2 regions of the Kitasatospora sp. NPDC088134 genome follow, and region 1 is predicted to be linked to the other one. Evidence: riboswitches for the same ligand, from Rfam matches in the RefSeq annotation. Region 1 holds a riboswitch; the other holds the start of a gene.
The links. Region 1 has a riboswitch for cobalamin ahead of ACIOHG_RS17085 (HoxN/HupN/NixA family nickel/cobalt transporter). Riboswitches for the same ligand answer to the same signal wherever they lie in the genome.
Positions count from the first base shown of each region.

Region 2: linked by a shared signal. The riboswitch ahead of ACIOHG_RS05025 (ribonucleoside-diphosphate reductase subunit alpha) and the one ahead of ACIOHG_RS17085 (HoxN/HupN/NixA family nickel/cobalt transporter) in region 1 are both predicted to bind cobalamin.

Region 1 covers NZ_JBIUTD010000009.1:153,005-157,364, forward strand. Annotated here, with positions in the region: gene ACIOHG_RS17070 (Fpg/Nei family DNA glycosylase) at 1-346, shown strand, start outside; gene ACIOHG_RS17075 (DUF6445 family protein) at 431-1,123, shown strand; gene ACIOHG_RS17080 (ArsR/SmtB family transcription factor) at 1,151-1,513, opposite strand; cobalamin riboswitch at 1,604-1,801, shown strand; gene ACIOHG_RS17085 (HoxN/HupN/NixA family nickel/cobalt transporter) at 1,832-2,941, shown strand; gene ACIOHG_RS17090 (XRE family transcriptional regulator) at 3,073-3,648, shown strand; gene rpmG (50S ribosomal protein L33) at 3,701-3,865, opposite strand; gene ACIOHG_RS17100 (M24 family metallopeptidase) at 3,995-4,360, shown strand, end outside.
Region 2 covers NZ_JBIUTD010000002.1:322,316-326,675, reverse strand. Annotated here, with positions in the region: gene ACIOHG_RS05035 (helix-turn-helix domain-containing protein) at 1-776, opposite strand, end outside; gene ACIOHG_RS05030 (GNAT family N-acetyltransferase) at 1,046-1,561, shown strand; cobalamin riboswitch at 1,678-1,816, shown strand; gene ACIOHG_RS05025 (ribonucleoside-diphosphate reductase subunit alpha) at 1,990-4,360, shown strand, end outside.

The DNA of each region.
Region 1 (4,360 bases):
GGTGCTGGCGGGCGTCGGCAACGTCTACCGCGCCGAGGTGCTGTTCCGGCTCGGCATCAGCCCGCACCGCGCGGGCCGCGACCTGACCCGCGCCGAGTGGGACGCGATCTGGGCCGACCTGGTCGCCCTGATGCGCGCGGGCGTCGAGGCCGGCCGGATCGACACCGTCCGCCCCGAGCACACCCCCGAGGCGATGGGCCGCCCGCCCCGGGTGGACGACCACGGCGGCGAGGTCTACGTCTACCGCCGCCACGACCTGCCCTGCCTGGTCTGCGGCACCCCGGTCCGGACGGAGGAGCTGGCCGCCCGCAACCTGTTCTGGTGCCCGCGCTGCCAGCAGTCCTGACGTCCCGTCACCACGGCAAGCCTTGACGGAAGGTTGACCAGGCCTTGGGCGAGGGCCCGGAACGGCGCTCCTATTGTCGGGGCCATGTCCGTTCCCCCGTTCCGCGGCTCCCGCCCCGCCCCGGCGCTGCCCGTCCTGCCGTACCGCAAGCCGACCAAGGGCCGCGACTACTGGGTGCTGGACGACGTCCTGCCGGACCCGGACGCGGTGCGCGCCCGGCACCTGGCCCGCACCGACTGGGACGAGGGCTACCCGCACAAGCCGGAGGCCTGGCCCGGCCTGCGGGCGATGCCCGGCCTGGAGCCGGACGAGCTCGCGCACGTCGAGAAGCTGGTCCGGGACACCGTCGGCGCCGAGCGGATCTGGGCGCTGGACGCGGCCGAGGGCGGCACCTTCAACCACAACTGCGTGCAGGTGGTGGGCGCGGGGGAGTGCGAGCCGCGCCCGCACACCGACTCGCGCTCGCTCTGCCGCTACGCCGCCGTGCTGTACCTCAACCCGGGCGTGCCCAAGCGCTGCGGCACCAGCTTCTACCGGCAGAGCTTCCCCGGCGGCCGGCTCGGCGGCAACAGCGTGGTCGCCCCGCACAACAACCTGGTCGACGCCCTGGGCACCCGCTTCGTCCCGCCGGACTCCTTCACCGAGGACCTGGCCGTCCCGCACCGCTACAACCGGCTGCTGCTCTACACCGCCAACCTGATCCACACCGCGACCGAGTACCACGGCGCGACGCTGGCGGAGAAGCGGATGACGGCGGTCTTCTTCTGGATGGCCTGAGCCGCGCGGGCGGCCCCTGACGGCGGGTCAGTCCCGCTCGCCGAGCACCCCGTGCGCCAGCACCTCCGCCACCGCCGGGTCGACCAGCCGGTAGCGCACCACCCGCCCGTCCCGCTCCCCGGCCACCAGCCCGGCGGCCCGCAGCAGGCGCAGCGCCTGCGAGACCGCCGGGTCGCGCATGCCGGTGGCGACCGCGAGGTCCGTGACGGCCAGCGGCCCGGTGCGGTGCAGCGCCAGCAGCAGGGAGAGCCGCCCGGGGTCGGCGAGCAGCGCGAAGCGCTCGGCCCAGGCCCGGACGTGCTCGGCGTCGCCGATCGCGGCGATCGCCTCGCAGACCCGGTGCCCGTCGATGGTGCGCTGTCCGGCACGGTCCGCGGGTACGAGGTGCATGACGGCCATTCTGGCACCGCCCGGGAGTGATCTTGGACACCGCGAACACCTGCACGCCTCTGCAGCCTTGCAGCTGTGGGCCCACCGGCCCTACGGTGAGCGGGCCGTGGTGTTCGGGAAGACCGGTGCACTGTGCCTGCCACAGGAGTCCGGAGCGGCCCTCGCCACTGTGATCGGGGAGTCGTCGGCCCCCACCTCGTGCCACTGGCCGCTCGCGGCCGGGAAGGCCGGGAGCCGGCGCGCAACACCCCGTCAGCCAGGAGACCGGCCACGGCATCTCACGAAGTGATCCACGAGGTGCTGGAGCGTGATCCGCGGATGACCGCGTCCGAATCGACCCTGCCCGCAGCCGCTGCGGGCTCCGTCCTGCCGTCCTTCCGCTGGCGGCGCGAGGACACCCTGCGCACGGCCGGCCTGATGGCGGTGATCCTGGCCCTGCACGTGGTGGCGTTCGGGACACTGCTGTTCCTGGTGGCGCCGCACAAGTACCAGGTCGGCACCCAGGTGTTCGGCGTCGGCCTGGGCGTCACCGCGTACACGCTGGGCATGCGGCACGCCTTCGACGCCGACCACATCGCGGTGATCGACAACACCACCCGCAAGCTGATGGCCGACGGCCGCCGCCCGGTCTCGGTGGGCTTCTGGTTCGCCCTCGGGCACTCCTCGATGGTGGTGATCATGGCCGCCCTGGTGGCCGGCGGCGCGGCGCTGGCCGGCACCCTGATGGACGACGACTCGACCACCCACCAGGTGCTCGGCACCGTCGGCACCACCGCCTCCGGGGCCTTCCTGTACCTGATCGCGGCGCTCAACCTGGTGGCGCTGCTGGGCATCTGGCGGGTGTTCCGGGCGATGCGGGCCGGCCAGTACGACGAGGCCGAGCTGGAGAAGCACCTGGCGGCCCGGGGCTTCCTGGCCCGGGTGCTGAACCGGGCCACCCGCTCGATCTCCCGGCCCGGCCAGATGTTCCCGGTCGGCATGGTGCTGGGCCTGGGCTTCGACACCGCGACCGAGGTGACCCTGATGGTGATGGCGGGCTCCGGCGCCGCCGCCGGCCTGCCCTGGTACGCGATCGTCTGCCTGCCGCTGCTGTTCGCCGCCGGGATGAGCCTGTTCGACACCCTGGACGGCACGTTCATGAACTTCGCCTACCAGTGGGCCTTCGCCAACCCGGTCCGCAAGGTGTACTACAACCTGACCATCACCGGCCTGTCGATCGCGGTGGCGTTCGTGATCGGCACCATCGAGCTGGTCACGGTGCTGCACGACAAGTTCGACCTGGACGACCCCGTCACCGGCTGGGTCGCCGGCCTCAGCCTGGACAACGTCGGCTTCGTGATCGTCGGCCTGTTCGTCGTGGTCTGGGCCGCCGCGATCGGCTACTGGCGGATCGCCAAGCGCTCCAGGGCCTTCGCGCAGCCCTCCTGACGACCCGTCGGCCCGGGCCCGGGCCCGGCGCAGGCGGGACAGCAGGCAGTACAGTCGGTGCACCCTTCGACGCCGGCCCGGCCCCTCCCGCGGGGCGCCGGGCCGGCCCGAGCAGAACAGTGGACCCGCCCGTGCCGGACGCCGACCTCGTCACCCAGGCCCTCGCCCGCAACCTCAAGCGGCTGCGCACCGAGCGCGGCCACACCCTGGACGCCCTGGCCGCCCGCTCCGGCGTCAGCCGCGGCATGGTGGTGCAGATCGAACAGGCCCGCACCAACCCCAGCGTCGGCACCGTGGTCCGGCTCGCCGACGCCCTCGGCGTCTCGATCGCCTGGCTGCTCGACTACGACGCCTCCTCCGCCGTCCGGATCGTCCCCGCCGAGGAGGCCGTCCGGCTGTGGACCGGCCCCGCGGGCGGCAGCGGCACCCTGCTCGGCGGCGTCGAGGCCCCCGGCCCGCTGGAGCTGTGGTCCTGGCGGCTGGAGCCCGGCGAGGCGCACACCTCCGATCCGCACCCGCCCGGCACGGTCGAGATCGCCCGGGTCGACGCGGGCGTCCTCACCCTCCTGCTGGACGGCCGCGAGCACCGCGTCCCGGCCGGCTCCACCGCCTCCTACGAGGCCGGCGCCGCGCACGGCTACCGCAACGACGGCGCCGCGCCGTGCCTGGTCACCATGGTGGTCTCGGTCCCCCCGCCCGGCGCCTGACGGAACGCGGAGGGGCCCCGGGCGCACCGCCCGGGGCCCCTCCGTCACGCCGTCAGCGGACCTCGCGGAACTCCACGTGCCGCCCCGCCACCGGGTCGAACTTGCGCAGCACGATCCGGTCCGGGTCGTTGCGGCGGTTCTTCCGCGTCGCGTACGCGAACCCCGTGCCCGCCGTCGACCGGAGCGTGATCACCGGTCGCAGTTCGCTGCGTGCCATCTCGGCCTCCCTATCCCGGCAACGATTGCCGTTTTCACCAGGCCACAACGCGGGGCCCCCGCCGGGCATTCCCCACCCGTCGGCCGGTCCCGACGGGCGCCCCCGGGCCCCCGTTCGTACGCTCGGGGCATGTCCGACGCGCACTCCGCCCGACGCGAACGCCTCCGTGAGCACTGCAGCGCCTCCGGGGCCGACGCGGCGCTGATCACGCGCGCCGCCAACGTCCGCTACCTGACCGGCTGCGCGCCGCGCGGCGCCGCGCTGCTGCTCACCCGGGAGCGGGCGCTGCTGGCCCGGCCCGAGGAGCCCGAGCCCGCCGACCCGGGGGAGTCCCGGCCCGACCCGGAGCTCACCCTGCTCCCGGTGCCCGCCGAGGCGGACGCCGCGCACGCCGCCGCCGAGGCCGCCGCCCGGCTGGGCGCGCGCGACCTGGCCGTCGAGGAGCACGACCTGACCGTCGCCCGGCACCGCGAGGTGGCCCGGCTGGCCGGCGCC
Region 2 (4,360 bases), on a different contig from region 1:
AGCCAGCGGTGCGGGGTGGTGCCGGTCTCCTGCTGGAAGCGCCGGGCGAAGGTCCGCGGCGACATGTGGGCGCGCCGGGCGAGGTCCTCGACGCTGCTGTCCCGGTCGAGGTGGCGGCGCATCCACTCCAGCACGCCGGTCAGCGAGTCGGTGCCGTCCTCGGGCAGCGGGCGGCTGATGAACTGGGCCTGGCCGCCCTCCCGGTGCGGGGCGACGACCATCCGGCGGGCGATCCCGCGGGCCACCTCGGCGCCCTGCTCCTTGCGGACCAGGTGCAGGCAGGCGTCGATGCCGGCGGCGGTGCCGGCCGAGGTGATCACCGGGTGGTCGTCCACGTACAGCACGTCGGGTTCGACGGTGGTGAGCGGGAAGCGGGCGGCCATCAGGTCGGCGTACTGCCAGTGGGTGGTGGAGCGGCGGCCGTCGAGCAGTCCGGCGGCGCCGAGCAGGAAGCTGCCGGAGCAGATCGACAGCAGCCTGGCGCCGCGGTCGTGGGCGGCCCGCAGCGCCTCGATCAGCACGGCGGGGTACTGCTCGCGGATGCCGGTGGCGGTGGCGATCACCAGGTCGGCCTCGGCGATCCGTTCGGGGCCGTGCGGGACGTGGACATCGAAGCCGGCGTGGGTGCGCATCGGGCCGGGGCGGTCGCCGACCAGGCCGAACTCGTAGACCGGCAGGCCGGCCCCGCTCCGGTCCAGGCCGAAGACCTCGCAGGCCACGCCCAGTTCGAAGGGGTGGATCTCCTCCAGCACGATCACCGCGACGTTCCTCAGCATCCGCCCAGCATGGCAGTGGCAGGATTTCGTGGCAATGGGGCATTCCTGCCACTCGTGGCGGCGGGCGCCGGGCGGGAGGGTGGAGCCATGACCACCGCGCTCGCCCTGCTGGGCTTCCTCGGCAGTTTCGGACTCCTCGGCGTCCTGGTCGGCCGCGACCTGGAACGCACCACCACCCACGGCCGCTCGATCCGGCACCGCCCCACCGGCTACCCCTACGACCCGGACCTGCACGACCCGCGCCGGACCGCGTCCGGCACACTGTCCGGATGCGCTCCCCGATCGTCCGCCGCGCCCTCGACCGCGACCTCGCCGCAGCCGCGGAGGTCACCGTCGAGGCCTTCGTCGGCGACGGCCACACCCGGCCCGACTCCGACTACGTCCACCTCCTCCGCGACACCGCCCGCCGCAACCGGGAGGCCGAACTCCTGGTCGCCGTCGACGACGCGGGCACCGGAGCCGTGCTCGGCTGCGTGACCTTCGCCGCGGGCGGCACCCCGTGGGCCGACATCGCCGGGCCGGACGAGGGCGAGATCCGGATGCTCGCGGTCGGCGCGGCGGCCCGCGGCCGCGGCGTCGGCCGGGCCCTGGTGGCGGCCTCGATGGACCGCAGCCGGGAGCTCGGCCTGGCCGGGATGGCATTCTCCACCCGCCCGGAGATGCGCCACGCCCACCGGATCTACGACGCGCTGGGCTTCGCCCTGGCGCCCGAGCGCTACTGGTCGCCGCACCCCGGCACCGACCTGCTGGTGTACACGATGCGGTTCCCGCACGCACCGTCCTAGCGGCTGCTCGCCCGCCCCCGGCGGGCCGTCCCCGACGGCCCGCCACCGGCGTTTTCGTTGTCTACGCGCGGCAGCGCCGACGCGACACGCGCTACTACATCTGGTGCTTCCAGATCCAGCCACCACAACATGTATGCTCACTCTCGCTGTCGACGCAGGGGAACCCGGTGCGAGTCCGGGACTGCCCCGCAACGGTGAGCGGGCTGCAGCGACGCCCGCGCAGTCCGAGGACCTGCCGACGGTGTGCGACACGGCATCCCCGCAGACGCCATGCAGCACAGCTTTGCCGTCCGGTCTCGCGGGCGGACCGGGGGTGGTCTTCGGCGCGCCGGAACGCGTTCTCGTTCCTTCGTGCTGCCCTCCCCTGGCCGCGTACGGTGCCGGACACCCCGAGCCACGTCCGCCGCCGCCACAGGAGAGAGTGCGCCTTGACCGTCGCCGCCTCAGTCACCCTGCCGTCCCAGGGAACCGCCGACGCCTTCACCGACCCCGGTGCTGCGCTGCTCCGGCTGCTCACCGACCGCAGCACCGACCTCCCCCAGGTGGACCCCGGCCACGTCGCCGCCGCCGCACTGCGCGGCCGCCACGCCGGCTCGGACTTCGCCGAGCTGCGCGGGCTGGCCGTGGAGGCCGCCGCGTCGATGATCGCCGAGGACCCGCAGTACTCGAAGCTGGCCGCCCGCCTGCTGGCGCTGGAGATCCGCGACGAGGCCGCGACCCAGCGGGTCACCTCCTTCTCCTCCTCGGTGGCCGTCGGCCACGCCGAGGGCCTGATCGGCGACGCCACCGCCGCGTTCGTGGCCGAGCACGCCGACCTGTTCGACTCGCTGATCGACGAGTCGGCCGACGACCGCTTCGAGTACTTCGGCCTGCGCACCGTGCAGTCCCGCTACCTGCTGCGCCACCCGATCACCCGCAAGGTGGTCGAGACCCCGCAGCACTTCCTGCTGCGTGTGGCGGCGGGCCTGGCGGTCGGAACGACCGAGGAGTCGGTGCGCGAGGTCGCCGAGCTGTACACCCTGATGAGCCGGCTGGAGTACCTGACCAGCTCGCCGACGCTGTTCAACTCCGGCACCCGGCACCCGCAGATGTCCTCCTGCTACCTGCTGGACTCACCGCTGGACAACCTGGACTCGATCTACAACCGGTACGCGCAGATCGCCCGGCTGTCCAAGCACGCCGGCGGCATCGGCCTGTCCTACTCGCGGATCCGCTCGCGCGGTTCGCTGATCCGCGGCACCAACGGCAAGTCGAACGGCATCGTGCCGTTCCTGCGCACCCTGGACTCCTCCGTGGCGGCGGTCAACCAGGGCGGCCGGCGCAAGGGCGCGGCCTGCGTCTACCTGGAGACCTGGCACGCCGACATCGAGGAGTTCCTGGAGCTCCGCGACAACACCGGCGAGGAGGCCCGCCGGACCCACAACCTGAACCTGGCGCACTGGATCCCGGACGAGTTCATGCGCCGGGTGAACGCCAACGCCGACTGGTCGCTGTTCTCCCCGGCCGACGTGCCCGAGCTGGTCGACCTGTGGGGCGCCGAGTTCGACGAGGCGTACGTCAAGGCCGAGCTGGCCGGCAAGGCCGTCCGCACCATCCCGGCGCAGACCCTGTACGCCCGGATGATGCGCACCCTGGCGCAGACCGGCAACGGCTGGATGACCTTCAAGGACGCCTCCAACCGGGCCGCCAACCAGACCGCGCTGCCGGGCCGCACGGTGCACTCCTCGAACCTGTGCACCGAGATCCTGGAGGTCACCGACGACTCCGAGACCGCGGTCTGCAACCTCGGCTCGGTCAACCTGGGCGCGCACGTCGCCCCCGGTGCCACCGCCGCCGACCTGGTCAACGCGATGGACTGGGACCGGCTGGACGCCACCGTGCGCACCGCGGTGACCTTCCTCGACCGCGTGATCGACATCAACTTCTACCCGACCACCGAGGCCGGGACCTCCAACTCCCGCTGGCGCCCGGTCGGCCTGGGCGTGATGGGCCTGCAGGACGTCTTCTTCCAGCTCCGCCTGGACTTCGACTCCGCCGAGGCGAAGACCCTCTCCACCCTGATCGCCGAGCGCATCATGCTCACCGCCTACGAGCGCTCCGCCGACCTGGCCGAGCAGTTCGGCCGGCACGAGGCGTACGGCGAGACCCGCGCCGCCCGCGGCCAGCTGCACATCGACCACTTCGGTGCCGCGAACCCGCAGTGGACCGGGCGCTGGGACGCGCTGCGCGCCCGGATCGCCACCACCGGCCTGCGCAACTCGCTGCTGCTCGCCATCGCGCCGACCGCGACCATCGCCTCGATCGCCGGCGTCTACGAGTGCATCGAGCCGCAGGTCTCCAACCTGTTCAAGCGCGAGACCCTCTCCGGCGAGTTCCTCCAGGTCAACCCGTACCTGGTGCGCGAGTTGAAGGAGCTCGGCGTCTGGGACCAGCAGACCCGGGACGCGCTGCGCGACGCCAACGGCTCCGTGCAGGACTTCAAGTGGCTGCCGGAGAACGTCCGTTCGCTGTACCGCACCGCGTGGGAGCTGCCGCAGCGCGCGCTGATCGACCTGGCCGCCGCCCGGCAGCCGTACATCGACCAGAGCCAGTCGCTGAACCTGTTCATGGCGGCGCCGACCATCGGCAAGCTCTCCTCGATGTACGCGTACGCCTGGAAGGTCGGTCTGAAGACCACCTACTACCTGCGCTCGCGCCCGGCGACCCGGATCGCCCAGGCCGCTTCCGGCGCCACCCGCACCGCCGCCCCCGTCCCGGTGCAGACCCCCACCCTCTCCCAGGCCGAGCAGGACGCCATCG